One region of the Blautia sp. AF19-13LB genome, then DNA from elsewhere that is predicted to be linked to it. Evidence: predicted binding sites of a transcription regulator. Region 1 holds the regulator's gene; each other region holds the start of a gene.

Evidence for each region. Region 1 encodes Rex, which represses fermentation and respiration genes when NADH is low (regulators of the CRP and FNR family bind a similar motif). Its sites were predicted from a motif close to ATTGTTAANTANTTAACAAT; they were not measured.
Region 2: fucO (lactaldehyde reductase) is a predicted target of Rex. The motif match lies at 3,066-3,085, and genes of this name have one in related genera.
Region 3: pckA (phosphoenolpyruvate carboxykinase (ATP)) is a predicted target of Rex. The motif match lies at 4,314-4,333, and genes of this name have one in related genera.

The regions. Positions count from the first base shown of each region.
Region 1 is NZ_QUGO01000007.1:207,685-218,314, forward strand. Features, by position in the region: gene DWX32_RS09410 (bifunctional ADP-dependent NAD(P)H-hydrate dehydratase/NAD(P)H-hydrate epimerase) at 1-1,398, opposite strand, end outside; gene DWX32_RS09415 (redox-sensing transcriptional repressor Rex) at 1,488-2,144, opposite strand; gene DWX32_RS09420 (ABC-F family ATP-binding cassette domain-containing protein) at 2,299-4,224, shown strand; gene DWX32_RS09425 (NADP-dependent isocitrate dehydrogenase) at 4,323-5,525, opposite strand; gene DWX32_RS09430 (S8 family peptidase) at 5,691-6,536, opposite strand; gene DWX32_RS19585 (hypothetical protein) at 6,625-6,798, opposite strand; gene DWX32_RS09435 (MATE family efflux transporter) at 7,023-8,390, opposite strand; gene DWX32_RS09440 (LysR family transcriptional regulator) at 8,514-9,401, shown strand; gene DWX32_RS09445 (GNAT family N-acetyltransferase) at 9,370-9,864, opposite strand; gene DWX32_RS09450 (M28 family metallopeptidase) at 9,943-10,630, opposite strand, start outside.
Region 2 is NZ_QUGO01000020.1:7,329-17,958, reverse strand. Features, by position in the region: gene DWX32_RS16260 (hypothetical protein) at 1-155, opposite strand, end outside; gene tig (trigger factor) at 399-1,634, shown strand; gene fucO (lactaldehyde reductase) at 1,873-3,021, opposite strand; gene DWX32_RS16245 (TetR/AcrR family transcriptional regulator C-terminal domain-containing protein) at 3,245-3,826, opposite strand; gene codB (cytosine permease) at 3,962-5,206, opposite strand; gene DWX32_RS16235 (hypothetical protein) at 5,273-6,361, opposite strand; gene DWX32_RS16230 (alanine/glycine:cation symporter family protein) at 6,509-7,906, opposite strand; gene DWX32_RS16225 (dipeptidase) at 8,192-9,175, shown strand; gene DWX32_RS16220 (ABC transporter ATP-binding protein) at 9,178-9,909, opposite strand; gene DWX32_RS16215 (ATP-binding cassette domain-containing protein) at 9,913-10,630, opposite strand, start outside.
Region 3 is NZ_QUGO01000013.1:94,014-104,643, forward strand. Features, by position in the region: gene DWX32_RS13935 (DMT family transporter) at 1-403, shown strand, start outside; gene DWX32_RS13940 (AAA family ATPase) at 707-2,197, shown strand; gene pckA (phosphoenolpyruvate carboxykinase (ATP)) at 2,438-4,042, opposite strand; gene DWX32_RS13955 (MATE family efflux transporter) at 4,357-5,691, shown strand; gene DWX32_RS13960 (AraC family transcriptional regulator) at 5,702-6,604, opposite strand; gene DWX32_RS13965 (heavy-metal-associated domain-containing protein) at 6,894-7,148, shown strand; gene DWX32_RS20200 (glutathione S-transferase C-terminal domain-containing protein) at 7,272-7,784, opposite strand; gene DWX32_RS20205 (hypothetical protein) at 7,857-8,420, opposite strand; gene tnpC (IS66 family transposase) at 8,563-10,206, opposite strand; gene tnpB (IS66 family insertion sequence element accessory protein TnpB) at 10,486-10,630, opposite strand, start outside.

The sequences.
Region 1 (10,630 bases):
TGTTTTGGCAAGGCTGATTTTTTTCTCGTTTTTTTCACACTGACGTTTTGCTGCAAAGGCGCCTGTGATTCCCGCGAGCACATCGCCGCTTCCCGCCGTCGCAAGCGCACTGCTTCCGCTTGTGTTTATGTAATACTGCTCACGCCCTTCCTCTGCTGTCACGGTTACGGAATCCTTTCGTACACAGCAGGCCTGGTATTTTTCGGCTGCCCTTCCGGCGCTTCCTGCCGGGTCACGCTGGCATTCTGCAATGGTCATGTGCAGCAGCCGTGCAAGCTCTCCTACATGAGGCGTTAAAATTTTTTCTGCCCGGCAGCCCGAAAGAATCTCTGCATCTTCTGCAATCAGGTTCAGCGCATCTGCATCCAGAACAAGAGGAACTTCTGTGTGCTGCACCGTAAAAACGAGCAGTTCTTTTGCCGTCCGGCTTTTGGAAAGTCCCGGTCCCGCAACAACAGCGTCCGCCCAGGCGAGATCCTGCAGCAGGGCTTCTTCCGGAAGCGGCTCATCCTCCTTCCAGAAATCCGCCATTGCTTCCGGCAGGGCACAGAAAAGCGGCGTACGGTTTCTTTCCTCTGTCACAACCTTTACCATGCCGGCACCGGATGCAAGGACTGCCCTGGCACACAAAACAGCGGCTCCGCACATGGCACCGGAACCGGCAAGTACCAGCACCTTTCCGAAGGTTCCCTTATTTCCCATCGGCGTGCGGGTAAGAAACCGGTCCAGATCTTCTTTTTCCACTGAACCGTACCAGGGCGTCTCCTCTTCTCCTGCATCAAAGCCGATTCCGATATCACGGACCAGGACCTCTCCGGCATATCGTTTTCCGGGATCAAAGAGAAGCCCTGGCTTTGCACAGGCAAATGTCACCGTGGCTCTGGCTTTCACCGCCGCATCAAGGACCTCTCCGGTATCCGTGTGGATCCCCGAAGGGATGTCCACGGCAAGAACAGGAACACCGCTTGCGCAGATTGCTTCCACTGCCCTCCGGTACTCCCCTGCCAGCGGACGGGATACGCCAATTCCAAAGATGGCATCTATGATAACAGTATATTCCCGGAAATCCGGATTCTTAACCTCACGGACCCCATAATTTTCCGCAATTTTCTTCTGTGCTCTCATGCCTTCACTGTATTTTTCCGGATTTCCAAGACAGAACAGTTCCGCATCCACCCCTTTCGTCTTTAAAATCCGTGCAATTGCCGCACCGTCCCCTCCATTATTTCCGGGACCGCACACAGCAAGGACTTTTCCTGTATCCCATGTTCCATTTTGAAGCTCCTCCACGCAGGACAGCGCTGCGCGCTCCATCAGTACCAGGGACGGTACCCCCATGGTTTCGATCGTATTGCGGTCTGCCTGCTTCATCTGTGCTGCTGTAAGAATCCGTTTCATCGCTTTTCCTCCTTTTCCTGCCTTATCCGGAAAGTGAACAGAAAAAGTCTCCGGTTTCCCGAAGACTCTCCTGCTTTTGTTTTGGTTTCTTAATTGTTCTTTGGATGCTCCGCCTCATATCTGGTCAGATTGTAGGAGAGACGCATCAGACTTTCGGAAAGATGGACGTTCTCGACGATCACATCTTTCGGAAGTTTTAAGTTTAGATCGGTATGTGCAAAATTCCAGATTGCTTTTACACCGTTGTCCACGAGAATCTCTGCCATCTCTACCGCTTTTGCTTTTGGCAGTGTCAAAGCCGCAATCTCTACATGGTGTTCCTTGATAAATTCCGGAAGCTCGTCCGCCATGCGGATTTCAATTCCGCGCACGGAGATTCCTTTTAATACCGGGTTGACGTCAAAAATACCGACCGTTTTGAATCCGCTTCTTTCAAAGGCCGCATAATTAGCAAGCGCCTGTCCCAGATTTCCGGCTCCGACAAAAATCATATTGTGGACTCTGTCCAGACCTAAAATTTTTCCAATCTCGCTGTACAGATACCGCACGTTATAACCATACCCCTGCTGGCCGAAGCCGCCGAAATTATTTAAATCCTGGCGAATCTGGGAAGCTGTCACTTTCATCCGCTCGCTCAGCTCACCGGAAGAGATCCGTTCTACTCCGTCCTCCAGCAATTCGCCCAGGTAACGATAATATCTAGGAAGTCTTTTGATAACTGCCCGCGAAATTCCTTTTTCTTCCAAGATAAATTCCTCCTTATTTACACCTGCATATATTCATATTATATATGGTTGATAGAAAATTGTCAAAGATTTCTTGAAATTTTGTGTATTACTCTCTATAATAAGGATGGTGTATTATGTCAAAATACAGAAATATGTTATCTGGAGGAACCACATGATTCTTGCATGTCAGAATATCTCGAAAGCATTCGGGACAACGGAAATTATCAAAAATGCATCTTTTCATATAGAAGAACGCGAAAAAACCGCACTGGTCGGCATCAACGGTGCCGGAAAATCGACGCTGTTAAAAATCATCATCGGCGAAATGAGGGCCGATGAGGGAGAGGTCATCCTCTCCAAAGGAAAGACGATGGGCTATCTCGCCCAGCATCAGGATCTGACCGGACACCTTTCCATTTACCAGGAAGTGCTGACCGCGAAACAGAATCTGATCGATATGGAGGAACGCCTCCGTCAGATGGAAAGTGATATGAATACAAAATCCGGTGCAGAGCTGGATGAACTTCTTTCCACCTACACCCGCCTCTCCCATACCTTTGAACTGGAAAACGGATACGCGTACCGCAGTGAAGTCGTCGGTGTTTTAAAAGGTCTTGGCTTTTCCGAGAGCGATTTTGAAAAACAGGTGGACTCCCTCTCCGGCGGTCAGAAGACCCGCGTGGCACTTGGTAAACTGCTGCTCACCAAACCGGACATCATTCTGCTCGACGAGCCGACCAACCACCTCGATATGGACTCGATCTCCTGGCTCGAAACGTATCTTTTAAATTACAGCGGAGCCGTCCTGATCGTCTCCCATGACCGTTACTTTCTCGACCGCGTTGTCACAAAAGTCGTTGAAGTGGACAATAAAAAAGTAACAACTTTTGAGGGAAACTATACCGCCTACAGTCAAAAAAAAGCAATGCTCCGTGAAGCCGCTTACCATGCCTGGGTCAACCAGCAGCAGGAAATCCACCATCAGGAAGAAGTCATTGCAAAGCTGAAATCTTTCAACCGCGAGAAATCCATCAAACGCGCCGAGAGCCGTGAAAAAATGCTGGACAAAATGGATGTGCTGGAAAAGCCGACCGAAGTACGCTCCGATATGCGGATCCGTCTGGAACCGCGCATCACAAGCGGAAACGATGTGCTGACCGTCGAGCACCTCTCCAAAGCCTTCCCGGGACAGACGCTTTTCCAGGATCTGAATTTCGAAATCAAGCGCGGGGAGCGCGTCGCAATCATCGGAAACAACGGAACGGGAAAAACGACGATCTTAAAGATCTTAAACGAAGTCATCCGCCCGGATGCCGGCTCTTTTACACTTGGAAGCCGTGTACAGATCGGTTACTACGATCAGGAGCATCAGGTGCTCCACATGGAAAAGACCATTTTCCAGGAGATTTCCGACGCGTATCCGTATCTGACAAACACCGAAATCCGAAATGTGCTGGCCGCCTTCCTGTTTACAAACGACGATGTCTTCCAACCGATTCATACCTTGAGCGGCGGTGAGCGCGGACGAATTTCCCTTGCCAAGCTGATGCTCTCGAACGCCAACTTCCTGATCCTCGACGAGCCGACCAACCACCTCGATATCGTATCAAAGGAGATTCTGGAAAACGCGCTGAAGGATTACACTGGAACGGTACTGTACGTTTCCCACGACCGTTACTTTATCAATCAGACTGCAACCCGGATTCTGGAGCTGACGGGACAAACACTCGTCAACTATATCGGAAATTACGATTACTATCTGGAGAAAAAAGAAGAGCTGACCCGCATCTATGCTCCTGCTGCCGATGCCGCCGCTCCGGAAGAAACAGCGGCTCCTTCCGAAGCCTCCTCCACAAAGCTGGACTGGAAAGCGCAGAAAGAAGAACAGGCACGTCTCCGCAAGAAAGAAAACGAGCTGAAAAAGACGGAGAAACGAATTGAAGAGCTTGAGACACGCGATTCGGAAATTGATGAGGAAATGTCGAAACCGGAAGTCGCAACGAATGTGGCAGAGTGTGTGAAATTAAGCAAAGAGAAAGCAGAGATTGCCGCGGAACTCGAAGAGCTGTATGAAAAATGGGAAGAGCTTGCCGAATAGGCCTGGTTTTCCCCGGAAAATTCAAAACAGAAAAAGCCGGTCCGGCGCATCCCTTTTTGCGGGAATGCCGGATCGGCTTTCTTTTTTGCTTCGTTTAATTATTTCTCCAGCTCCTCGCGGATGGCCAGGATGAAATCACGGCTGTTTAATACGGTCGGATTTTCCATGGTGGTGATCAGCGCAAGGTCTTTTGTCATTTTTCCGCTCTCGATCGTTGCGATCGTTGCTTTTTCCAGACGGTCTGCAAATGCGGAAAGTTCTGCGTTTCCATCCATTTCCCCGCGTTTTCTGAGTGCGCCGGTCCATGCAAAAATGGTGGCCACGGAGTTGGTGGATGTCTCCTCACCTTTTAAGTGACGGTAATAGTGGCGCTGTACGGTTCCGTGCGCAGCCTCGTACTCGTAATATCCGTGCGGGGATACGAGAACAGAAGTCATCATCGCAAGGGAACCGAAGGCGGAGGATACCATGTCGCTCATGACATCGCCGTCGTAGTTCTTGCAGGCCCAGATAAAGCCGCCCTCTGCTTTCATGATGCGGGCAACGGCGTCATCGATCAGAGTGTAGAAGTAGGTAATGCCTGCTTCTGCAAATTTCTCTTTGTACTCTGCATCGAAGATCTCCTGGAAGATATCCTTGAAGCGGTGATCATACTTCTTGGAAATCGTATCCTTGCTTGCAAACCACAGATCCTGTTTCGTGGACAGTGCGTACTCGAAACAGCTTCTCGCGAAGCTTTCTATGGAGTTATCCAGATTGTGCATGCCCTGAATGACACCGGCGCCGGTGAAGTTGTGGATCAGCTCTCTTGTCTCGGTGCCGTCCTCAGCCGTATAAACCAGCTCTGCTTTTCCCGGTCCCGGAATGCGCATTTCTGCATTTTTATAGACATCTCCGTATGCATGACGGGCAATCGTGATCGGTTTTTTCCAGTTGCGCACGCACGGCTCGATGCCTTTTACGACAATCGGGGTACGGAAAACGGTTCCGTCGAGCATGGCACGGATCGTTCCGTTCGGGCTCTTCCACATTTCTTTCAGATTGTACTCGGTCATACGCGCTGCATTCGGCGTAATGGTGGCACATTTGACTGCTACACCGTATTTCTTGGTAGCGTTTGCGGAATCTACGGTTACCTGATCGTTCGTCTCGTTTCTGTGTTCCAGTCCCAGATCGTAATATTCCGTTTTCAGGTCAATAAACGGGAGAAGCAGCTCATCTTTGATCATTTTCCAGAGAATTCTGGTCATCTCATCTCCATCCATCTCTACCAGAGGAGTGGTCATCTGAATTTTTTCCATAGTAGGCCTCCTTTTTCTATTCCCGTTTATTGTATAAAGTATCCTATAGCTTGTCAAGTCAAAATTCGCCTGATTTTTTGGCATTTTCCCATAAATTCACACAATTTTTGCAGGATGAGAGGTGTTTTCCTTCATTTTTCTTTTTTTATGCTGCCGCACAGTGTCTCACAGAAGAGACAGAAAACGGTCTGTTTGAAGCATCCCATGCCCCTGACGGTTGCGCGGAAGGCCAAGGTCTCTCGCCGATTCGCAAAGCAGCATTTTCGCCTGGACATTTGTAAGATCCGGAACCCGTTCAAGTGCCAAAGCCACGGCTCCGGACACCCGCGGTGCCGCCATCGAGGTGCCGCTCTTCACCACATATTCCTTCCTGCTTCTTCCAGGCGCGCAGGAAATGAGACGTTTTCCAGGCGCGACAAGATCCGGTTTGCAGACGCAGTCCCGTGTCGGGCCGCATCCGGAGATTCCTCTTCTTGGCTCCAGCAGATCGCCCGCTCCCACGGTGATCACTTTTCTGCTGCTCCCCGGCGCCGTAATACTGCCCGGAGCGGGCCCCAGATTTCCGGCCGCTGTCACAACAGTGATCCCGTCATCCCAGGCGCGCTCCACCGCCTGTACTAGCAGATCATCCACCGTTTTTTCCTGCTCTGTTGTTCCCACTGAAATATTTAAAATGCGGATATTAAGTCTTATTCGCTCTTTGCACACCCAGTCAATCGCCGCGAGGATATCCTGCTTTCTTCCATTTCCCCTTCGGTCCAGAATCTTCACTACGACAAACCGGCATCCCGGTGCCGCACCCTGGTATTTTCCGCCGGACGCTCTTCCACTTCCGCCAAGGATACCACAGACATGCGTTCCGTGTCCATTGTCATCGTAAGGCGTCTCCCGCCCGTACACAAGATCCCGGAAGGCTACAATCCGGCCGTCAAAATCCATATGGGGAAAAATCCCTGTATCCAGCACGGCGGCTGTAATTCCTTTTCCTGTCAGATTTTCCTGCTCTTTCATCCATAAGCCCCTGTGTATTCTTATCTTATGGTATGCAAAAAAGGCTGCCTTTCGCAAAGAACAGCCTTTTTGTTTTTCTTTTCTATACTTAAAACTGAATCTGCTTTTCCCCTTTCCGTTTCCAGAGAGCTGCTGCAAGCGGGATGCCGCAGAGCTCAGCCAGGACAAAGGCGCCCCATATCAGATTCAGGTTTCCAAATCCTTTGAGAAGAAATGCAAACACCAGCGGCAGAATCGCCTGGCGTGTCATGGATATGTACATACTTTCTTTTCCAAGGGAAAGTCCCTGCAGCGCCGCCTGATAGATCAGACCTGGAATCGAAAGCAGATAGGCACCGACAGAATGCGGAGCGCCGGGACTCCAATGCGCATCAGATTGTCCGAGGCATCATATTGTATGTATGGCAATAAAAAACAGGAAGATATCTGCCAAAACCGTTTCGGTAAAGATCTTCCTGTCCTTTTTTCAGAAACTTTTCAAAAACATTACTTCTGCTGCTCCATTCGCTTCAGTTCCGGCAGAACCAGAATCAGCATGGTGATAAAGCAGAGACTTCCGCCGATTACGTTTGATACCGGTTCGGCAAGGAATACACCGTCCGTTCCCATGTGGAGTACGTACGGCATCAGATAGGTGAGCGGTACAACAATGAAGACTTTTCGGAGCAGGGAGAAAAAGATCGCCTGCTTCTTTTTATTCAGAGATTTGAATACGGTCTGTCCAATGTACTGCAGATCCATGAAAATGAATGCTGCAAAGTACTGCTTCAGAGCCGGAACCGCATCTGCGGTCAGTACCGCATCCGAACTGAAAATACCGATCAGCGCATGCGGCGCCAGAACAATCACGCTCCACATCACTGCGGTATAGCCGAGGATCATCGCACTCATGACACACATCGCCTTGCGCACGCGGGCCGGACGGCGTGCACCGTAATTATAGCTCAAAATCGGAGAAGTTCCCTCATTCATTGCATAGATCGGTGTCTCGACGAGCTGACGCACGCTCGATACGATCGTCATAACAGAGATGTAAATATCACCGCCGGTCACAGAGAGTACGTTGTTGCAGCAGATCGTGACAAGGCTGTTGGTCAGCTGCATGATAAATCCCGCGGTACCGAGGCTGACAATATTTTTCGCATAGCCTGCACACTCAGAAATTTCATTTTTCCGCACAAAGCGCACTTTCAGTTCCGATTTCCGGGTCAGGAAATACAGAACGAACACTGCGGAAAGTGTCTGGGAAATCACAGTTGCAATCGCAGCCCCCTGCACACCAAAGCCAAACACAAAGATAAACAGCGGGTCAAGCAGCAGGTTTGCGACCGCTCCGATCGTGACGGAAAGCATACCAACGGTCGAGTAGCCCTGCGCGTTGATGAACGGGTTCATGCCGGTTGCCACCATCGACGGCAAAGTTCCGATCAGATAAATCATCATATAAGGATACGCGTAGACCATCGCATCTGCCGATGCGCCGAACAGTGATAGCAGTGGACGGGCAAACAAAAAGCCGATCACCATCAGTATGACAGCACAGACACATACCATGGAATACGACGTATTCATAATACGTTCCGCCTTTTTTTGATCATTCTTTCCACGCTCAATCGAAAACAGCGGAGCGCCGCCGCTTCCAAACAAGTTGCTGAATGCTGTGATGATAACGATCAGCGGAAAGCACAGACCGACTGCACCGAGTGCCGCCGTTCCTACCTCCGGGATCCGCGCGATGTAGACGCGGTCTACAATATTGTACAGCAGACTCAAAATCTGAGCAACCAGCATCGGGAGCGCTGCCCCGAAGATGTTTCCGGTTACGGTTCCATGTTCGAAATCAATTCGTTTCATTTGTTCCCTCATTCCCTTCTTTTTCACTTGCTTTTCAGTATAGCATGGCGTATTCTATATGTAAATTATTGTTTTTATATTGAAATTGAATAATTTTTATATAGTTTTTTCAGGAGGATTTTTATGGAACTTCGACAACTCGAATACTTCCGCGCCATCGTGGACGCGGGAACCATCAGCGGGGCGGCACGGGTGCTGCATATGACACAGCCGCCGTTAAGTTATCAGATCAAAATGCTGGAGGAAGAGCTTCAGGTGCCTCTTCTCATCCGCGGTACAAAGAAAATCACCCTGACCGAGGCAGGAAAAACACTGTATGAACAGGCAGGAACGCTTCTGATGCTTGCGGATCTCACCAGGCGCGAAGTCGTAAAATCCAGTCAGTCTGCGACACTCCACATCGGCATGACGCCATCCACCGTTTCGCTGCTCGCCGACTATCTCCTGCGATTTTCCCGGAAATACCCGCACATCCATTTTGATGTCCACGAGGGTTCTACCTTTGCTTTAAAAGACCAGCTCGAAAATCACATGGTGGATCTCACCACGCTCCGCACGCCAATCGTTTTAAATGGCTGCGAGACGAAGACCCTTTTAAAAGAGAGCATCACCGCCATGGCACTCCCTTCTCACCCGCTTTTTGCCGGGCGTGAAACCCTTTCGCTTACGGAACTTGCCGAGCAGCCGCTGATTCTGTCGAACCGCTACCGGAAATACATGCTCTCCGCTTTCGAGCAGGCGGGTCTGTTCTGCGATATCTATCTCACCTGCGAGGACGCCCGCACGGCAATGACAATGGCAGAAAAAGGCCTTGGCATCGCTCTTCTGCCGGCCTCCATGCTGAATCTTACCCATAAATTAAAGGCCTGCACCATCACAGATGCAGACCTTACAACCGAAATCCTGCTTGCCTGGCGCAAGGGGCGCCTTCCGTCTGAACTTCGGGCTTTTCTGGAATTGTGGGATGAAAATGACTCCCTCAATAATCAAATTCATGTTCCCCAACCGTAATCGTCTGCGTCAGTTTTTCATTCTGATACGGTTTACGGATCTCAATTAGATTCAGAACGGTGTAACCACGCTTTCTCAAAAATTCAATCATCCTGTGGTTATTGGGATGGACATAGTTGTAAACCGTATCGTTTCCATAAGAAGCTGCAATTTCTTCTGCCTTGCCATGCAGTGCGGCAGCGACTCCCTGCCGGCGGTACTCTTCTCTGACAAAGATGGATTCCACCCACACCACCTCGCTCTCAATACGACAGACAACATAACCTGCGTATTCGCCATGCACCGTAGCGGCAAACACTGGAAATCCTGCTAAAAGGTATTCCTTCATTTCTTCCCGTCCGTCTTCCACGTTCGGTTTTGATGCAATTCCTTTATAGGAACGCAGTTCTACTCGAAACAGCGCAACCATTTCTGCAAGGGCATCGTTTACCTGCCTGATTTCTACCAGTTCTATTTTTTTCATGGTTTCTCTCTCCTGCCACTGTCGTTCTTTTTCCTATTTGCAATTCGTCTCGCTGCTCATATCCGTGATCGAAGTATATCAGGCTTCTTTTCTCTTGCGAAACAAATATTCATCCAATTGTTTCCGAATCGTTTCCGGTATTTCTCTTGCCACCGGGCAGACCGCTGCGTTTGCGAATCTTCTGGTAAATACTGTCAGGAAATCAATATCTTTTTGCAGCTGCTCCATCGACATCACATCTTTGACATCGTAGCGGCAGTGAATCGGGGCGACATTTCCGTTGGCAATACGCGCAAACGAAACAGCCGGAACCCCATGATCGGCAAATGGCGTGGAATCACTGGAATAGACGCCGTTTTCTGCTGCGATTGGAAAGCCAACTTCTGCAGCCATATAGCTGATGTAATGGGTAAGCTTTTCTTCTGCCGATACGCAGGCGATAAATTTTCCCATATACGTTCCGATCATGTCCAGATTGATGTTCAGTACGATCTGTCTCAACTCTTTCTCATGATCTCTGACATACGCCTTCGATCCTAAAAGTCCTCTTTCTTCGCTTCCGCAGAATACAAACCGAAGACCATAATTCAGCTCTTTCCCTTTCATCTGCTCCATGATTCCAAGAAGCCCTGCGCATCCGCTCATGTTGTCATATGCACCATGCGAAAGCGATGTCGTATCATAATGCGCGCTTAAAACGATCCATTCTTCTCTTTTTCCCGGCAATTCTGCAATCACATTATGGGATTCTCCATCGTATTCCTTC
Region 2 (10,630 bases), on a different contig from region 1:
TCTATGATCAACATGGAGACAGTCTGTTTCATGGCCTCCATTTGTTCCTGCTGTGCGGCCTGTTTTGTCTGTGCTTTTTTACCGAAGTAATACAGCAGACCAAGGATGACAGCGATGACAGCTAATACGATTAATACGATAATCCAGGGTTTCATCCCTCTATTCCTCCTCTGCAAAAAATAATGTGGGCATCGGAACATACAATGCCAGTCTATGAACATTCTAACATTGATTTCGGCAAAACGCAAACACATTTTAGCGCAATCCAGGCGATTTTACGGTTGAAAATCATAAGAATTTCTAAAATCGGAGCCCCAGCCTTTTTTTTACCAGACAAGTATGGTAAAATGAGATTTACAACGCGCCGGGAACGGCGTAGTATGGAGGAAAATTCAAGAATGAAAAGAAAAGCAGCAGTCATGCTTCTGCTCATGACACTGGGAGCAGCCAGTGTGAGCGGATGTGGAAAAAACAATACAACAAGCAGCAGTTCCGTATCAAGCGCAAGCAGCACAAGCGCTTCCTCAGCATCCGATGCGTCGAGCGCAGGCAGCACATCGTCCGACAGCACAGCTTCTGAGGAATACGCTTCCCCGAGTGATGTAGACGGGATTCCGGTTGTCGATGAGGAAGTTGATCCGGCAGAGTGTGTAACGCTTGGAGATTACAAAAAGCTGACACTGGAAAAGAAAGTAGAGCAGGTAACGGATGATGACGTACAGACGGCCATTATGGCAGAGACAGCTGTCACCATGGACGATCCGGACGCCACCGTACAAAAAGGCGACACCGCCGATATTGCCTATGTTGGCAAAGTTGACGGCAAGGAGTTTGACGGCGGAAGCAGTGATTCCTACAATCTGGTGATCGGATCCGGTACCTTCATCGATGGATTTGAGGATGGTGTCATTGGAATGAAAACAGGGGAGACAAAGGATCTGAACCTGAAATTCCCGGACAGCTATCAGAGTACCGATCTGGCAGGAAAAGACGTTGTGTTTACCGTTACGGTAAATGCGTTTACCCGCCCGGCAGAAAACATTGACGGATGGGAACTCGACGATGCATGGGTAGCAGAGAATACAGATTACAGCACTGTGGAGGAATACCGTGCCGGAAAACGCGCAGAGCTGGAGGCTGCAAATGAGACGACAGCGGAAAATAATCTGCAGAATGACGCGATGCAGCAGGTGGCAGACGGCTGTACGTTTCACAAAATTCCGAAATCCTATATCACCCTTGGCGAAGAGGATTACGATAAACGGTATACCACTTATCTTCAGAATTACGGCATTTCCCTGGACGACTATCTGGAGCAGTATGCGGACAGAGCAACCTACAATCAGGAGAAAGCAACGTATGCAGGAACGATGGCAAAAAGTGCCCTTCTTCTGGATGCCGTAAAAGAGGCAGAAGGCTGGACGACAGATGACCAGGATTACCAGCAGATCTTAAACGACGAGGCAGCCAATGCCAATATGTCGCAGGAAGATTTCCTGAAAGCGGCCAATGATTATTACGGGGAAGATACGGTAGTGCGCAATATCATGATGGAGCGCATGATCAATATGGTTCTCGACAATGCAACAGTCAATACTGTGACTGTGGATGCAGACGGAAATACAGTAGAATAAAAAGAAAAATCACCCCGGAAAACAGGATGAAAATTTCTGTTTTCCGGGGTGATTTAACCGAATCAAGTAAGTCCCCTGCTTCCATTGCGAAAAGCAATAAGCAGTGGGTGGGGACTTGCTTGTATCAGGAGGAGTGCAAGCTCCTTCTGATAAACTGCGGAGCAGTTATTCGGTTATGAGCAAGTAGCGAAGCGGATTGCGAATATCCGCTTGACATGTGGGAGACGAACTGTGTTCGTTATGCCATGATTTTGCGGAACAGATCCTTCAGATCTTCTACGCTTGCATCCTTCGGGTTGCCCGGTGCGCAGGCATCTGCGTGTGCGGAATCTGCAAGGAACTGCAGGTCCTCTTCTTTGACTGCCTCGAGAACAGACGGGATTCCAACGTCTGCGGACAGCTTCTTAACAGCATCAATCGCTGCTTTTCTGTACTCTTCCTGAGACATTTCGTCTACACCTGCAACGCCCATGGCACGTGCGATTTCACGGTATTTCTCACCGGTGCACTCCTGGTTGTATTCCATAACGATCGGAAGCATCATGGCACATGCAACACCGTGTGGGGTATCATAAACAGCACCAAGGGTGTGTGCCATGGAGTGAGCGATTCCAAGACCCACGTTGGAGAAGCCCATACCTGCGATGTACTGGCCAAGAGCCATTCCTTCGCGTCCCTCTTTGGTGTTTGCGACAGCACCGCGCAGAGATTTGGAGATGAGTTCGATGGCTTTGAGATGGAACATGTCAGTCATTTCCCATGCAGCTTTTGTGGTGTAACCCTCGATTGCGTGGGTCAGAGCGTCCATACCGGTAGAAGCGGTCAGTCCTTTTGGCATGGAGGACATCATATCCGGGTCAACAACTGCGATGATTGGCATATCGTGCGGGTCAACGCATACGAATTTACGTTTTCTTTCAACGTCTGTGATAACGTAGTTGATGGTAACCTCTGCAGCAGTACCGGCTGTGGTCGGAACAGCGATGATCGGTACGCATGGATTTTTGGTCGGTGCAGTGCCTTCAAGGCTTCTGACATCCTCAAACTCCGGGTTTGCGATGATGATACCGATTGCTTTGGAGGTATCCATAGAAGAACCGCCGCCGATGGCGATCAGATAGTCAGCGCCGGATGCCTTGAAAGCTTCTACGCCGTGTTTTACGTTTTCGATGGTCGGGTTTGGCTTGATATCGCTGTAAAGCTCATAGTCGAGTCCGTTTGCGGTCAGAATATCGGTTACTTTGGAAGTAACGTTGAATTTAATCAGATCCGGGTCAGAGCATACGAAAGCTTTCTTGAAGCCGTGTGCCTTTGCTTCATTTGCGACCTCGGCAATAGCGCCTGCTCCGTGATAAGAGGTTGCATTTAAATTAATACGATTTGCCATGATTGAAAAACTCCCTTCTAAAATGAATAAATGGTTTTACTGAACTTGTTATTATATTAACAAATCCGGAAGGGAAAAAGAAAGTGACAGAAGAAGCGAAGTGTAACACTTTAAAAAAAATCGCCATTGTGACAAAAACAACAGAACAAAATTTGTGAAAAATAACCAGAGAGTGTCTGAAAAACCATTTCCGCAATCTGCAAGCCCCACTTTGACACGCGCTCTAAGAGAGCAGCTGCAGATTCCGGAACAGTTTTTTTAAGTCTTCCGGCATTGCCCGGACGAGAAGAGCTGCAAACTCGGAAGGTGTCAGATCCATGCCGGTAAGCACCCATTTTACGGTCATGGTGATGGAACCCTGACAGTACATTTCGAGAAGAAAATGCATTTCCGGTGAAACCGGGCTGCCGCTTTTTTCGTGAATCAGATTTTCGTAGAACGCGAGAATCAGGTCAAAATCGTGCTCACGCAGAGAATTCTGCTTGTCGTAGCGGAAGGCAGCGGCGAAAAAAGCTTTTTCTTTCTGAATATAGGTAAATTTCTTTTCCAGACTGTCAAAAACGGTCGTTCCGCGACCCATATGTTCGAAGGATTTTGTCAGTAATTTATCAAAGTACCAGTTGATCAGATCGTATTTGTCGAGAAAATTACGATAGAAGGTCTGGCGGGTAACACCGCAGATTTCACAGATCTGGCGCACGGTGATCTCTTCGACAGGGGTTGATTTCATGCACTCCTTCATGGATTCGGCAAGACGGTATTTTGTTTTTTCTCCTTTGGGAGCAGATACGGTGGAATGGATCATCCGGGCAGTTTCCTTTCGTTTCGAAAATTATAACTATGCAGAGTTATGCATACATTATAACGCGAATCAGAAGAAATAAAAAGCCCTGAACATGTTTCCAGGATGAAAGCGAGAAACATGCCAAGGGCGTTATTGTTATTTTCTTTTGTTTACGGCCTGTCCGACACAGTAGCATACAGCGGCAACAACCATGCCGTTGATGGAAGCGATGCCCCAGTGTAAGAGGTTCGCAACAATGGCACCGAGAATGACACCGGCAACCGCAAACCAGTCTACGGTTTTAAGCTTCGGCTGATCGGTTTCAAAGTCCTTTTTGTTCATGAAGTAGGCGAGCACCAGAATCATGCCGACCGGCGGCAGGGTACAGTTCAGAATGTTGAGCCAGCCGCAGAAGTTGTAGTACAGCCATACGGAGGCAACCGTTCCGATGATACCGGAAAGGAGAACCATCGGTTTTTTCCTCTGATGGAAGATGTTGGCAAGACCAAGACCTGCGGTATACAGAGCGTTGTCGTTTGTAGTCCAGATATTAAGACCGAGAACGAGAACAGCCAGGTAGAACAGGTTCAGGCGGACCATAACCTCGAAGATATCGTTTCCGCCGACAAAGATCGAGGAAACGGCACCGAAGAAGAACATCAGGGAGTTTCCGATGAAGAAGGCCACAACCGTGGTGATGGCACCCGCTTTTCCGTCCTTTGCAAAACGTGCGAAGTTCGGGGTTGCGGTTCCGCCGGAAACGAAGGAGCCGATGACAAGACCGGCACCGCCGATGATAGTCAGAGATCCGCTGGATTTGGCAAACTGATCGATGATCGTTCCGTCGCCTCTCATTACGGCCATGACCATGGCGATCGTTCCGAGAATGGCAACACTTGGTACAGCGATATAGCTGACGATGGTCAGAGATTCAATACCAAAATAGGCAGAGGCGGTCATGCAGACGCCGGCAAGAATAACAAGTCCCCACTGTGCCGCAGTGCTTCCGCCGAGCAGCTCCTTGGAAACCGGAATTGCAAACATGGCAAGACCGACACCAAACCATCCGATCTGCGTAAAGCTGGTCATGGCTGACGGCAGATAGGAACCTTTTTCGCCAAAGGCTCTCTGGGACAAAAGATCAAGTGACAGACCGGTTTTTGCACCGACGTAGCCGAGCAGACCGGTATAAATACCAAGAATGATTCCACCAAGGATCAGTGATCCCAAAAAGCCCCAGAAATCGAGGCCGTCAGCGAGCTGCTGGCCGACCCACATGCTTGCCGAGAAGAAGGTGAAGCCAAGCATGATCATAAACATGGTTACTACATTTTTCCGGGCAGAAGCCGGAACCGCGCTGTCCGCGAAGTCAACATCTTTTACTTTCTTTTCTTTTTCCATAATATCTCCTGAAAACTGTGATTACGGTTCGCCGAAATTCAGCGAACCGTAAGAAATGGTTTTTTGTTACAGCATGTATTTGCGAAGTGCTGCGGTAAACTCTTCAATTCGTTCAGCCGCAATTTCTTTCAGGGTAGCATCGCCAAGGCTTGCAATATAGCCTTTTTCCTGGCGGTACAGCCATTTGGTCACACGTTCATCGATTTCTTCGTAGTGATTGATGTGAATCCACTCTTCGTAGGATGCGCCAAGCGGGCAGCCGAGCTTCTCCTCGAGCAGTCTGGTGAAGTCGATCCGGTCGGCTCTCTCCAGCATTTTATTCCAGAAATCGAGAACCTCCTCGACGTGCTCATGGATTTCATAGCGTCTTGCACCGCCATCGTAGATGATGCATTTTTCAAACAGCGGATCGCGCATGGAAAGCGTTTCTCTTCGGAACTCCGGTGCAATGATACCGTCTTTCCAGTAGAAATCGACATCCGGCAGATTGATTCCAGATACGCCCCTGTCCTGATAGGTGCTGAAGATTCCTTCGTAATATACGGTGATAAAGCCTTCAAACTCCGGCCAGAACTCGCGGATTTCTTTTGTGAGACGTTCCAGGATTTTGATTCCGGTTGTGCCGCCGATCGTAAAGATGATAATGTTGCGAAGGGAAGCACCGTGCTCACGGTAGAAATCGGTTACGTAGCGCAGGCAGTGGATCAGCGTTTCACCCGTTGCGATGATATCGCCGATCAGAAGTGTACTTCCCGGAACCATCGTCAGCTTGCTGTATTTGATTTCCAGTCCTGCGATTTCTTCCTCTTTAAAGACGCGCTCACTTGACAGAAAACTGATGTCATGTACACGAATGTGCTCACGGTAGCAGCTTTCCTCCAGCGGATAATTCAAAGCGCCGCGCAGGATGGAAAGGATGTTGGCTGCGGTTACCTTTCCCTGCTCTTTAAAATAATAAAGCATCTGTGAAGTAGACGGAATCAGGCAGTGATAAACCTCATATCCGACAACCTCCGGTGTGTTCAGAAGCTTTCTTGTCTCTGCTTCGGAAACGACATAGTATTCGTTCTCATAATCGCCGCCTGCGAGGCGATAGCAGTCCACGCCCTGTTCCGAAAACTCCGGCACCAGTTTTACTTCATTCCATTTTTCCATTCAAAAGTTCCTCCCGGTTTTCCCTCTTTGGTAAACATGTTATAAACTTTTAACAGTGTAAGGGGTAGCAACCTGATTGTCAAGGGAAAAGGCGAATTTACATGATTTTCTTACAGAAGAAGGGAATGCGCCGCGAGAAAAGGAATTTTACCGGGTTTTGCCTTCTCCGGAAAAGTATTCCTTTGTAAGCTCCACAACCTTGCCCGAAAGCAGGAAGAGCGCAATCAGGTTTGGGATCGCCATGAGACCGTTGAAGGTCTCGGCAATGCTCCACATCAGGCCGAGGTTTGCGGTGGCGCCAAGGATGGCAACCAGCGCATAGGCGGCCATAAAATATTTTGTGATTCTTTCGGAGAATAAAAACTCGATGCAGCGTGCACCGTAAAGTCCCCATCCGAGAATCGTGGAAAAGGCGAAGCAGCACATCGCGAACGCGGTGAGCAGCGAAACCCAGTTTCCGTATGTAAGGGTAAAACCGCTGATGGTCAGCTCTGCGCCGGCAGCCTGTCCGTAGGTGATGGAAGTACCGCTGCAGAGAATAACAAGTGCAGTTAAGGTACAAATCACGATCGTATCAGTAAATACCTCAAAGATACCGAACATACCCTGTTTGACTGGCTTTTTTGTGTCGGCACAGGCGTGCGCGATCGAACCGGTACCAAGACCTGCCTCGTTTGAGAAAATACCGCGGGACACACCTTTTTTTACACTCATAAGCATGCTTCCGACGATACCGCCTGTAACGGCGGAGGGACGGAAGGCGCCCTCAAGGATCGAAACGAAAACAGACGGAATCCGGTTGAGGTTCAGCAAAATTACACCGATGGCAAGGACAATATAAAACAGAGCCATAAACGGAACGAGCTTTTCTGTTACCTGTGCGATCCGTTTGACACCGCCGAGCAGGATCAGCGCTACGAGTGCCGCAATGATGATACCCTGAATCAGGTTGGAGGTCGGGATCGCGTCCTTTGAGATCACATGGTAATTCATCAGTGCGGAGTTGACTGCGGTTGTGATGGTGTTGACCTGCGTTGCATTTCCGGTTCCGAACACAGTCAGTACACCGAAAGCAGCGAAAAGATAGGCCAGAAAATGCCATTTTTTGCTGAGACCGTTTTTGATGTAATACATCGGTCCGCCGACGAGTTCCCCGTTGGCATTTTTCTCGTGATAGAAAACAGCCAGTGTTACCTCGGCAAATTTCGTACACATGCCGAGCAGAGCGGAAACCCACATCCAGAATACGGCACCGGGTCCGCCGATAGCAATAGCGCCGGCAACACCGGCAATATTACCGGTACCGACCGTGGCGGCAAGTGCTGTACAGACCGCCTGGAACGGTGTAATTGCGCCATCGGAAGCATCTCGTTTGCGGAACATTCTTCCGAGCGTTGTGCGGATCGCATACGGGAATTTTCGAATCTGGAGAAAACGGGTGCGCAGACTCAGGTAAAGACCGACACCGAAAATACAGATCATAGCCGGAACACCCCAGATAAAATTGTTCACGGCATTGTTGATGGTTTCAATCAGTTGGAGCATAGATACCTCTTTCTTTTTCATAAGCAGAAGCACTTTCTTGGAAGATCAGTGCTTTCATAAAGTAACACAATGCAAAAAGTATATCATCTCAGACGAGATTTGCAAGTTTTTTTCGAGAAAAAACGCGAACCCCCAAATTTTTTGCGATTCCGGAAAGATATATTTTCTCTAGCCTTATGGGTTTAACATGAGCCAGGCGGTTTTTTACGTTTTCTTCCAGTTTTTGTGAAGGAATGCAGCGAAATATGATAGAATAGAGAAAAAACAGAAAAGAGGATTATTGCCATGTTTCAGGTAATTGATATGCACTGCGACACCATCCCGGCGCTGCAGTGGAAGGAAAAACAGGAGCATCTTGCGGATGCGGATCTTCAGATCAATCTGGATAAGCTGGAAAAGGGCGGCAGCCTCTGCCAGTGCTTTTCTCTGTTTACGTTCCTGAAGGGACTGAAAGACGAAACACCGTTTGAGCATGTGAGAAAGCTGGCTGATCTCTGGAAATCAGAGGTGGAACGGTATCCGGACCGCATTTGTCAGATCAAAACGTATGCGGATCTGATGCAGGTACAGAAGGAAGGAAAAATAGGTGCGGTGATGACCGTCGAAGAGGGTGGTGTCTACGAGGGAAGCATAGAGAAGCTGCATACGCTGTACGATCTCGGTGTGCGGATTTCCACGCTGACCTGGAATTTTCCGAATGAGCTTGGATTCCCGAACCCGGCGCAGGAAGAGGGAAAGCCATATCTTCCGGATCTTGAAAACGGGCTGACACCGACCGGTATTGCCTTTGTCGAGGAGATGGAGCGGCTCGGCATAGTGATCGATTTATCACACTTAAATGATGCCGGAATCCGCGACGTTTTTGCACATACGAGAGGTCCGGTCATTGCATCCCATTCCAATGCGCGCGGTGCGTGCTTCCATCTGCGAAACCTTTCAGATGAAATGATTCGTCAGCTCGCAGAGCGTGGCGGCGTCACCGGTATCAATTTCTGTCCGTCGTTTCTGCGCGAGGAGGAGCCGGCAACGAAAAAGGCATCGACGATGGATATGGTACGCCATATGAAGTATCTGCGAAACGTCGGCGGCATCGACATCATCGGCCTTGGAACCGATTTTGACGGTTTCAGCGGCAAGACGGATGTGCCGGACGCTGCGCATATGCAGCATCTCGCAGATGTGATGAGCCACGACGGTTTCACCGATGAGGAGATCGAGAAGGTCTTTTCCAAGAATGTACTTCGGGTGTTTAGAGAATGCTGGAAATAAAACTACAGCTCCGGTGATGCCGCCAGAAGCTCCTTTGTATAATCATTCTGCGGATGCGCAAACAGTTCTTCCGTCTCCGCGTTCTCCACAATCCGGCCTTCTTTCATCACGAGAACCCGGTCGCACATCTGATAGATCACGTTGAGGTCATGCGAGATAAAGAGAATCGAGAGCTGAAGCTCCTCCTGAAGCTGAACCATCAGCTCCATGATCTGCTTCTGAATCGTCACATCGAGAGCGGAAACCGGTTCGTCGGCAAGGATCAGGCGTGAGCCCTGGATCAGTGCGGCCGCGATGCTGACTCTCTGGCGCTGGCCGCCGGAGAGCTCATGCGGGCGGCGTTTCAGGTGCTCTGCGGAGAGGCCGACTCTTTCGGCCATCGCAAGAACCCGTTTTTTTCGTTCTTCTTTTGGAACCTTCTGCATCCGAAGCGGCTCCTCTAAAATCCAGGAGATTTTCTTCGCAGGATTCAGGGAAGAAAACGGGTCCTGGAAAATCATCTGCGGATGGTCGACCTGCGAAATTATTTCGCCTTCATCTGGGCGGATAAATCCTAAGATCACTTTGGAGAGTGTCGATTTTCCGCATCCGCTCTCTCCGACGAGACCGAGAATTTCATTTTCATGAAGCTCGAAAGAGATATCATGAAGCACCGTTTTTCTCTGCTTTCCCTCCTGATAGGAGGCAGAAATATGGCTGACTTTCAGAATGTTGTTCGGACTGATTTCTTCCATGGGTTATTCCTCCTTTTCCGCCGGCGGAGCAGCTTTTTTGTCAGAGTCTGTCGGCCATTGAGCTGTTGGAGCGATTTTGATTCGCTTTCGCAGCGATGTTCGTCGGTTCGGAATTGCATCGAGCAGGCGGCGGGTGTAGTCTTCCTTCGGGTGGAAAAAGACATCGTCTACACTGCCGGATTCCACAATCGTCCCATGATTCATGACGATGACCCGGTCACAGAGCGAACGGATGACGCCGAGGTCGTGTGAGATAAAAAGAATCGCCGTGTGATGGCGTTCATTGATTTTTTTCAGCAGCTTTAAGATCTGCGACTGAATCGTCACATCAAGAGCTGTTGTCGGCTCGTCTGCAATCAGAAGCTTCGGTTCTGTAATAAGCGCCGCAGCGATCATCACCCTCTGGCGCTGACCGCCGGAGAGCTGGTGCGGGTATTTTTTGCAAAGCTTTTCCGGGTCGGGAAGCTCGACCTCATGCATTATAGCAAGAACCTTTTCATGACGTTCTGCCGGTGTGCAGCTCTCATGAATCAGCAGTCCCTCTGCAATCTGTTCTTCGATGGCCAGAACCGGATTTAAAGAGGTCATCGGCTCCTGAAAAATCATACTGATTTCTTTTCCGCGGATGCGCTGCAGATCCTGGCTGGAAGCGTGTGTAACGGAAGAACCTTCGTAAAGAATTTCTCCGCCGGATACGGCGGAATTTTCCTTTAAAAGCTGC
Region 3 (10,630 bases), on a different contig from region 1:
TACCGTACATATTCTGGTTATTGATCATTTTTCTCCGCTTGTCAGCGGCATCAAAATGTCCTGCATTCAGTTTTTTACCTGTTCGATCCTGTCCGCTGTCTGTATGGTTCTCTTTGAAACCGTAAACTTCTCCGATCTTCTGCACGCCTGGATGCCGATTCTCTATGCCGGAATTCTCTCTTCAGGTGTTGGCTATACCCTGCAGATCATCGGGCAGAAAGGATTAAATCCTGCCACAGCTTCTCTGCTTATGAGCCTGGAATCCGTTTTTTCTGTTCTTGCCGGTTGGATTCTCCTTCATCAGGCTCTCTCCGCTCGCGAGCTCTCCGGCTGTATTCTGATGTTTGCAGCGATCGTGCTGGTACAGCTTCCGAACTTTCACAAAGCCAATGCTGTTTCCTGATGTTATTCCTTTTTCAGTGTAAGAAAGATTTCTGTTTTGCGAGCTTCTTTCTTACGGCAGCTTGCTTTAATGACATAATTCCCCTCCGCCGCAGTGTGATCCTGCCCGGAGGGCTTTTTTTACGCCATCCGAAAATTTAACCGAATCGAGCAAGTCCCCTGCTTCCATTGCGAATATCCGCCTGCCTAACATTTTTATAGCATAAAAATACAAAATTCTGCATATTGATTGCAGGATTTTTTAATTCGTGCTACACTGTTTTTATTGTACCAATAAGCACTTATTTTATTAGGAGGTTCTGTCATGCCCGTTTTTGATTTCAGCAATTCCCCGGAAAAAGCAAAAGTTTCCGAATGTACGTATACTGTTTTCCGCACAAACGCACCGTTTACTTCTCCGGATCAGCCGATCCTAATTCTGGATACAAAAGAGAAGGCTTTCCCGCATCATCCCTGTGGTATTTTCACAAACCCATCCAAACGGACCTCGTTTGAATTTAAAGACGAAGAAGATGCCTTCATTGCCGACATCCTTCAGATCGATGCCCGTTTTGTCAGCCTTTTAAAATGGCTTGGCGAAAATCATATCAATGTCCGCCTTTCCGGTACACAAACATCCGACGGTTATGCAGTTTACAAAATCCGCGAGATCGCTTTCGGTGGCGGCGCAAAGCTTTCGGCTGAGGATGGATTTTTACAGTTTATGATTGAACGTCTCCTCGCCAGCAATGCACCGGAAGAAGAAATTGAGGATGAGGATCAGGAGGAAACCGGTGACAGTATGAAGCTCACCAGTATCCAATCCATCACTGATTTTATGAACTGTGCCGGAAGAACGCTGCCGGACAATATCCGCCTTTGGGCTCGTCGAAACCTCGCTGTTGCCCGTTCCCACGAAGTCTCTCCCGAAGAACGTCGTCACGCACAGCGCGCCCTCTCCATGATGATGAATATTCAATGGAAAAGCAACTATTTTGAAGCCATTGATCCAGTGGAAGCACGCCGGATCCTCGATGAAGAACTGTATGGCATGGAACGCGTGAAGCAGAGAATTATCGAAACCATCATTCAGATTAACCGGACTCATACGCTGCCGGCCTATGGTCTGTTACTGATCGGTCCTGCCGGAACCGGAAAATCGCAGATTGCTTATGCCGTTGCGCGTATCTTAAAATTACCGTGGACAACACTCGATATGAGTTCGATTAATGACCCGGAACAGCTGACCGGAAGTTCCCGCATCTACGCAAACGCAAAACCGGGAATCATCATGGATGCTTTTTCCATGGCTGGTGAATCCAACCTCGTCTTTATCATCAATGAGCTCGACAAGGCTGCCTCCGGCAAAGGAAACGGAAACCCGGCAGATGTTCTGCTGACCCTTCTTGATAATCTTGGTTTTACCGATAACTATATCGAATGTATGATCCCGACCGTCGGTGTATACCCGATTGCAACCGCAAACGACAAGAACCAGATCAGTGCTCCGCTGATGTCCCGCTTCGCTGTGATTGAAATTCCGGACTACACACCGGAAGAAAAGAAAATCATTTTCTCCCGCTATGCACTTCCAAAGGTATTAAAACGCATCGGTATGAAAGAAAATGAATGCATTCTGACACCGGAAGGACTCGATGCCGTAATCTCCTGCCACGAAAACACAAGCGGTATTCGTGATCTTGAGCAGGCTGCTGAGCATATCGCAGCAAATGCGTTATATCAGATAGAAGTCAACCATGTTTCCTCTGTTACCTTTGATGCAGAAATGGTACGTGAACTGCTCTTGTCCTGCTGATCTGCCTTATTTTCTATTTTGAAGGCGTATCAGGGTACGGCGAAAACCAGTGACGCAACAATTCACGCTCTGTGGTGCTGAAATTTTTTGCATTATTTTGGAGTGTGCTGTAAAATAGTTTCCTGTCCCCTCAGTCTGTACTTTCGGGCAGGGAACTATTTTATTTCTCCAGATATTTTCATAAAAGAAAGCCCCTGACACTTTCATGTCAGGGGCTTCCTTTCGGTCAATTCAGAAGATTTATTTCTGCGGACCAGCGGAAACAAGTGCTTTACCAGCAGCGTTTCCTTCGTATTTTGCAAAGTTCTTGATGAATCTTTCAGCCAGATCCAGTGCTTTGGTCTCCCACTCGGAAGCATCAGCATAGGTATCGCGAGGATCCAGGATAGCCGGATCAACGCCCGGAAGTTCAGTCGGAACTTCGAAGTTGAAGTACGGAATAGTCTTCGTCGGAGCTTCGTTGATAGCACCGCTTAAGATTGCATCAATGATTCCACGGGTATCACGGATGGAGATACGTTTTCCGGTTCCGTTCCAGCCTGTGTTAACCAGGTATGCTTTTGCTCCGCTCTTCTCCATTTTCTTAACAAGCTCTTCTGCATATTTGGTTGGGTGCAGCTCCAGGAATGCCTGGCCGAAGCATGCAGAGAAGGTAGGAGTCGGCTCGGTAATTCCGCGCTCGGTTCCTGCAAGTTTTGCAGTAAATCCGGACAGGAAGTAGTACTGAGTCTGCTCTGGTGTCAGAATAGATACTGGCGGAAGTACGCCGAATGCATCTGCGGACAGGAAGATAACATTCTTAGCTGCCGGTGCAGAAGAAATCGGGCGAACGATGTTCTCAATGTGGTTGATCGGATAAGATACACGAGTATTCTCGGTTACGCTCTTATCATTGAAGTCGATCTTGCCTGCTGCATCAACGGTAACGTTCTCAAGCAGAGCGTCACGTCTGATTGCATTGTAGATGTCCGGCTCAGACTCTTTGTCCAGGTTGATGACTTTTGCATAGCAGCCGCCCTCGAAGTTGAATACTCCGTTGTCGTCCCAGCCGTGCTCATCATCACCGATCAGAAGACGTTTCGGGTCTGTGGAAAGAGTTGTTTTTCCTGTTCCGGAAAGTCCGAAGAAGATTGCGGTGTTCTCACCGTTCAGGTCTGTGTTTGCAGAGCAGTGCATGGAAGCGATGCCCTTCAGCGGCAGATAGTAGTTCATCATGGAGAACATACCTTTCTTCATCTCTCCGCCGTACCATGTGTTGACGATAACCTGCTCACGGCTTGTGATGTTGAATACTACTGCTGTCTCAGAGTTCAGACCCAGCTCTTTGTAGTTCTCAACTTTTGCTTTGGATGCGTTGTAAACAACGAAATCCGGCTCGAAGTTCTCAAGCTCTTCTGCTGTAGGTTTGATGAACATGTTAGTTACGAAATGTGCCTGCCAAGCTACCTCAACGATGAAGCGGATAGCCATACGGGTATCTTTATTTGCGCCGCAGAATGCATCTACAACGAACAGTCTTTTGTTGGAGAGCTCTTTTTTGGCGATCTCTTTTACTGCTGCCCATGCTTCCTGGGTTGCCGGATGGTTATCGTTTTTGTACTCATCAGAAGTCCACCATACAGTATCTTTCGAGTTCTCGTCCACAACGATGTATTTGTCTTTCGGTGAACGGCCTGTATAGATACCGGTCATAACGTTAACTGCACCAAGTTCTGTCTCCCGGCCTTTTTCATAGCCTTCCAGCTCTGGTTTTGTCTCTTCCTCAAATAACTGCTCATAAGAAGGGTTGTACACAATTTCTGTGGTACCGGTGATGCCATACTTTGTTAAATCGATCTGTGCCATCTTGTAATTAACCTCTTTCCTTTGATAGTAATACTGCTTCATTCTGCAAAATGCAGAAATTTGAAGGTATCCTTTAGAAGAAACCGGACCAGCCGGCCTCTTCTACTCTAATTATACATAAAAGGCCAAAAAAATCAACTGAAAATCTTCCGTTTTTTTACAGAACGTGTCCCAAAATCTGTAAAAATTTTATAAACTTCGATTTTTCGAAGTTTTCTGACAATTGCATTTTTGTACACTTCATCCTGCAAATTGACATTTTTTGATTTTTTATGTTATAATATTAATAATTATGTTCGGAAAGAAGTTTCTTTATGTATTACGATCTGACCCGCGGGAAAATCTCCCGCTCTCTTATCCTGTTTGCCCTGCCGATGATCGCAGGAAATCTGTTGCAGCAGTTTTACAACATTGCCGACACCCTGATCGTCGGACGCGTTCTCGGAAGCAATGCGCTCGCCGCCGTCGGCTCCTCCTATACGCTGATGACGTTTCTGACTTCCATTTTTCTCGGCCTGTCGATGGGCGCCGGTGCGCTCTTTTCGATTTATCAGGGACGAAAAGATCTTTCTTCTTTAAAACTTTCGATTCTCCACGCGTTTCTGCTGATCCTTGCCGTTACGCTCGTGCTGAATCTCGCTGTTTATGCAGGCATCGAGCCGATCCTTACGTTTCTTCGCGTCCCGGATGAAGTCCGTCCCGGCATGCGGACGTATCTTCTGATTATCTTTGCCGGCCTTATTGCAACATCCGTATACAATTTCTTTTCCTGTATGCTGCGCGCGCTCGGAAACTCTTCTGTGCCGCTGATTTTTCTCGCTGTCTCTGCTGTGCTGAACATTGCACTGGATCTGCTCTTTGTCGCTGTACTGCCGTTCGGCATCGCAGGCGCGGCGCTCGCTACGGTTCTTGCGCAGTATGTGTCCGCCGTCGGTATTCTGCTCTATGTGCTGCTCCGCTGCCGCATGTGGCTGCCGTCAAAAAAAGAATGGCGTTTCAGCCATTCCATTTTAAAAGAGATTCTGAATCTTTCTTCGATGACCTGCATTCAGCAGTCGGTCATGAATTTCGGCATTCTGATGGTACAGGGGCTCGTCAACAGCTTCGGTCCGGCGGTCATGGCGGCATTTGCGGCCGCGGTGAAAATTGATACCTTTGCCTATCTGCCGGTGCAGGATTTCGGAAATGCCTACTCCACTTTCACCGCACAGAATTACGGGGCCGGAAATCACGAGCGGATCCGGCGCGGCACGAAAGATGCTTTTGCACTGAGCGCTGCTTTTTCCATCGTCATTTCTCTGCTTGTCAATCTGTTCGCGCATCCGCTGATGCAGATTTTCGTGAAAGCATCAGAAATGGAGGTCGTCGCGATCGGCGTACAGTACCTGCGGCTGGAAGGCTCGTTCTATCTCGGCATCGGATGGCTGTTTCTGCTGTACGGGTATTACCGCGCTGTCAAACGCGCCGAGATGTCGGTTGTTCTGACCGTCATTTCGCTTGGCATGCGTGTGGCGCTGGCATACCTTTTCTCCGCCACGGCGCTTGGCGTTGCCGGAATCTGGATCGCCATTCCGATCGGCTGGGCACTGGCTGATATGACCGGACTTTTCTTCCTGCGGCGTGCATTCCGATCGCAGAAGCCTGCATAAGTTCCGAATCTTATATCGCAGTACGGTTTTCTGCGGATAAACTGCGGAACTGCCCCGGCGTCTGGTGCATGCGTTCCTGGAAGACTCGGTTAAAATAGCTGATATTTCGGAATCCGCAGTCGCTCGCAATCTTGCTGATCGCCTCCTCGGTGGAAAGCAGCAGCCGGCAGCTCTCGGCAATCCGCAGGTTATTGACATACGTCACGGCGGAAATATGCATAATCGACTTAAAGAAGCGGCAGAAAGCGCTCTCACTCATATGAAACTGGCTCGCCAGTTCCGCGATTTCGAGATCCTCACAGAAATGAGCATTCATGTATGTGAGGATCTCTTTCATTCTGCTGACACGGTAATTCGTCGAGGCATCCGTTTTTCCGCCGTTCTTTTCTGCCGCACTGTAATATCCCTGCCAGATTTTCAGAAGTTCCGCTTTTAACAGCAGCTCCCAGCCCGGTTCTTTTCTTTCCTGCAGATTTCGGATCTCCTGCATGGCCTGTGCCGTTTTTTCTGCAAGGCGTGTCCCCCGCTCTGTCTTGGATGGAAAACGGATCTCGGAGGACAGCACTGGTTCGATATACTGCTGCTGGATCCGGTCAAGCGATGTGCCGGACAGAAAACGCGGCTGGAATACAACGGCAAGAAACGTAAATTCCTGTCCGTCGATTCCCTCTACCTCATGCAGGCGGTTTGCATTGACAAAGGCGGTCTCCCCTTCCCGCAGGAGAAAGGTCTCGGTATCCATATGAAAAACAGCTTCGCCCTTTACTGCATAAAAGAGCTCCACTTCCTCATGCCAGTGGCAGTACACCCGCACGGTACTCTGCAGGTCTGTCTCGAAAACGTGAATGCTCAGCGGAAAAAGCTCATCACCGTGGGGCTGTGTTTCTTTTCGGTAATTCATCTGTGAGAGCATATTTTTGTCTCCTCTCTTGTTTTGCTCTGCTGTCCCAATTGTAACACGAACTTTGCGATTCCGGCAAGTTTCCATGTTCTGCCGGCGAATCGCCCTTCCATGACCGTATTTTTCCTTCTTAAATGATAATAATTATCATATTTTATCAGCTTATTGACATTTCTTTTCATCCACGCTATATTTTAGATACCCCGATAGGGTATGTGATTTCAAGTTTTTCATCAAACTCCAGGAATACAGTCCGGCACGCTTTCGTTTCGCTGTATTCCCGGAAGAAAGCAGGTATTGTATGATTAAAACAGTCTTAAAAATTGATGGTATGATGTGCGGCATGTGCGAATCCCATATGAATGATGTAGTCCGCAAGAGCTGCTCTCCAAAGAAAGTAAACTCTTCTGCAAAAAATGGCGAGACCGTTGTCATCAGCGAAGCGCCGCTCGATATTCCGTATCTGAAACAGCAGATCAAGGACATCGGATATGAGCTGGTTTCGTATACGAGCGAGCCGTATGAGAAAAAGGGATTTTTCCATTTCGGACGATAAGCGGATTTCATGCCTTTCCTTTTGCAGTTTGTGCGTCGGAAAAAAAGCACCTTTTCAGAAGTTTATTTCCTTTTGGAAATCTGCCTCTGAAACGGTGTTTTCTATTTTTTATCTATGATTTGATCAGCCGCAGCAGCATCCGCAGGACGGCGGCGTTTCTTTCTCCTCTTTTTTCGGAGATTCTGCGCCCAGATCGTACCAGGTCGGGTCGATGTCGAATCTGCGGTTGTTTCCAAGATAGATCGGATGGGTCGGGTCTGAGGACAGGTAGGCGCGCTCGGTCGAAACCTTCCACTGTGCATCCCAGTCAATCTTCGGAAGTGCCAGATCGTAGTGTGTGCTGGCGCGGAAGCCGTCTTCCTCTCCCTCAATTCTTCCCTGGCGGATGATGGCTGCAAAATCTGTGTGATGTGCAAATGCCGGAATCTCCCACAGCTCTTTTGCGTAGCCCCACAGGTTTTTGTAAGTGTAGAGCGGACGCTTCGTCTCGCCGAGCTGTGCGGTATAGCGGATGTCCAGACGGGCAAGTGTCACGTACAGGCGGATATCGGAATCGGTTACGTAATCACCGAAGAGAAAACGATTGGTTTCCAGCCGTTTTTCCAGGCGGTCCATCGCAGCGTAGAAGGTGTTCACACCGTCGAAATGGCCTTCGTTGCTTCTGGAGAAGGAACTGCGGTATACCGCGTTGTTGATATTATCGAAGAGTCAGAGATTCATCTTGTCAATCTCTTCCCGCAGCTCCACCGGATACAGCTCCGGCGCGCCTTTTTTGTGCCATGGGCGGAAGTTGACCTCGAAATAAGTGGTCAGCCAGTTGTAATCGTTGTTGACTACCTTTCCCGTCGTTGTGTCGATCAGCGCCGGAACGGTCGTTCTTCCCTGGTAATCATCATCAGCACGGTAATACGCCTCAGAGAGGAACTGATCACCGAGCACCGGGTCGATGTTGTTTTCATTGTAAACGTATTCCCAGCCAAGGTTTTTCTCATGCGGGGCATGTTCTACCATATTGACGGAAATCTGATCTTCCAGGCCCTCCAGCTCTCTTACGATCGCCGCGCGGTTGGACCAGTGGCACAGCTTTGCCCAGACGAGACGGTATCTCTTATTACCTTCTGCCTTCAGATCGTTTTCACCGTCGCCGAACGGAGTCGTGAAGTGATTCGGCTGTCTGCGGAAATAGCCGTTTTTGTCGATCTCCGATACGGTTTCTTTTGGTCTTACGCGGATTTTTCTTCCATTTACAATCTCATAATCATAATTCGCCATTGATTTTCTGCCTCTCTTTCGCATGTTCTATCGAATGAATTTTCAAATAAGAAAGCTTTTATTTTCCTATTATTTCGCTATGTTTTCGTAAACGGTAGAATACGAGTACCTTGACAAATAGCAGACCGCTTTTGCGGTCTGTTTATTTTCCGCTGGCTTTTTGCGGCTTTCTAATGTTTTCGGGCAACATATCTGACCATGGCAGAAGTTCTGCAAGAAAATCTGTGTTTTTGTCATCTACACGTTTGGGAATCTCCGTAAGCAGATATTCGAAATAATCGAAAGGTTTCAGGTTATTCGCCTTTGCAGTTTCTGCGATACTGTAGATGATCACTGAACTATTGGCTCCATTGACCGTATCGATCATCTCCCAGTTTTTCTTCCCTATACAGAATCCACGGATCGCACGTTCGCTGGCATTGTTGTCTATTGGAACATCCCCATCTTCCAGAAAGACTTTCAGGTAGCTTTCCTGGTTCAGTGCATATGTAAATGCTTCCCGTATTTTACCGTTCTTTGGAATTTTAGGTTCATTCTGTTTCAGGTACGCAAAGAAAGCATCCACCAGTGGTTTTACCACAAGCTGACGCTGCATGAGCCTGTCTTCCGTAGAAAAATCAGACAGTTTTCCCTCTTCCCGGTAAATGGCCTGTATCTGTTTCATGATCAGATGCAGGATCGATTCCTTTCGGTGTGCTTTTGGTATCACTTCCAGTGCATCGTTAAACCTGCGCCTGCAGTGAACCCAGCAGCCTGCGATCTTCAGATCTTCACGCTCCTTTTCCAATGTATGATATACCTGGTACCCATCCGTAACACAGATCCCGGTGTAATCCCTCAGGAATTCCCGGGGATGGGATGCATTACGCGTTTTCTGGTATTCATAAAGGATGATCTGACGATCCCGGTACATAAAGCCGGACCGGTACACCCACATGTAACTCTGGCTGCCGGCAGGACGCCCGTCCTTATTTACAAGTACAGGAGTCTCATCTGCCTGTATCACATGATAATCATACAGAAGTTTATGCAGATAATCATACATGGTTCCCAGATATTCTTCCCCAAGACGGATCATCCAGTTCGCCATGTTCTGTCTGGTAATGGCAAGCCCGTACCTTTCGAATTCTTTTTCAAGACGGTAGAGAGGTACCGCATTTACATACTTACCATTTATGACTGCCGCAGCAAGGGACGGGGATACAAGGCTTCCATGAAGCAGATTTCTGGGATGGGGTGCCTTTATCATGTGTTCATCCAGTTTACTGGAATAAACGCCGATATGATGTTCCTCTATCACGACACTGGCCGGAATGAACTGATAACATCGGGAAATGGCATCCGGAAGCTGTTTCCATCCGTTTTCACCAAACTCAGCCGTCAGTTCTTCCTCTTTCAGATAGTGATCAATACGTTTTACTGTCAGCCCTGCTATGTCAGCCGCTTTTTTCCCTGGCTGTTTTTTCTTTTTGGGTGCTTTCAATTCCAGGTCCTCAGGTTCCGGTGCATCCAGGTCGCAGACTGCCTCTGCTTCATTAAAGAATACGATAGTCCCGTCTACTTCCATGAAACGTATCTGTTCAGAATCCGCCATTTTTTCGCTGGATCTGCCAAAACGGTTCTTCTGGAAAAGGACCATCTGTTCCATCATCAGCTGCATCCTGTCATTTAAGGCCTGCGTTTGCCTGGACAATTCTTCCATCTGTCCCTGCATCCCAAGAAAAAGCTCTATCAGCAGATCCTTATCAAACTTATTCAGTTGTTCTTTTGTGTACTTGATCGTCATAACCAGAACTCCTGTCTTTATACTGATTCCGATTATAACAGAATTTTTGTATTTCCGCCAATCCTTCAGATATGGGCTTTCGTCATAATGACGGTGGATAATACATCTGGAAAGCCGTTGTTTTACAGCTTTTCAGATGTATTATCCACAACAGTTTTTCTATTCACACGATAACAAATGGAATGAGAAAAGACTGTTTGTGGATAACCTTTTTCATCCGGTTGATACACATCATTTTTACAGTTTTGGTACTTTTTTATTTTCGGCATTTTGCACAGGCTACATAATGCGGGGTGTCTCTTTCAGCTCAGAGATCGGATGGCGTGCAACGATCTCCAGCCCCTGCATCAGCATACGGTACTGGTCGTCTGTGATCGCCATTGCCTCATCTGCCGAACGGGGCCACCGGAATGCACCATTATCG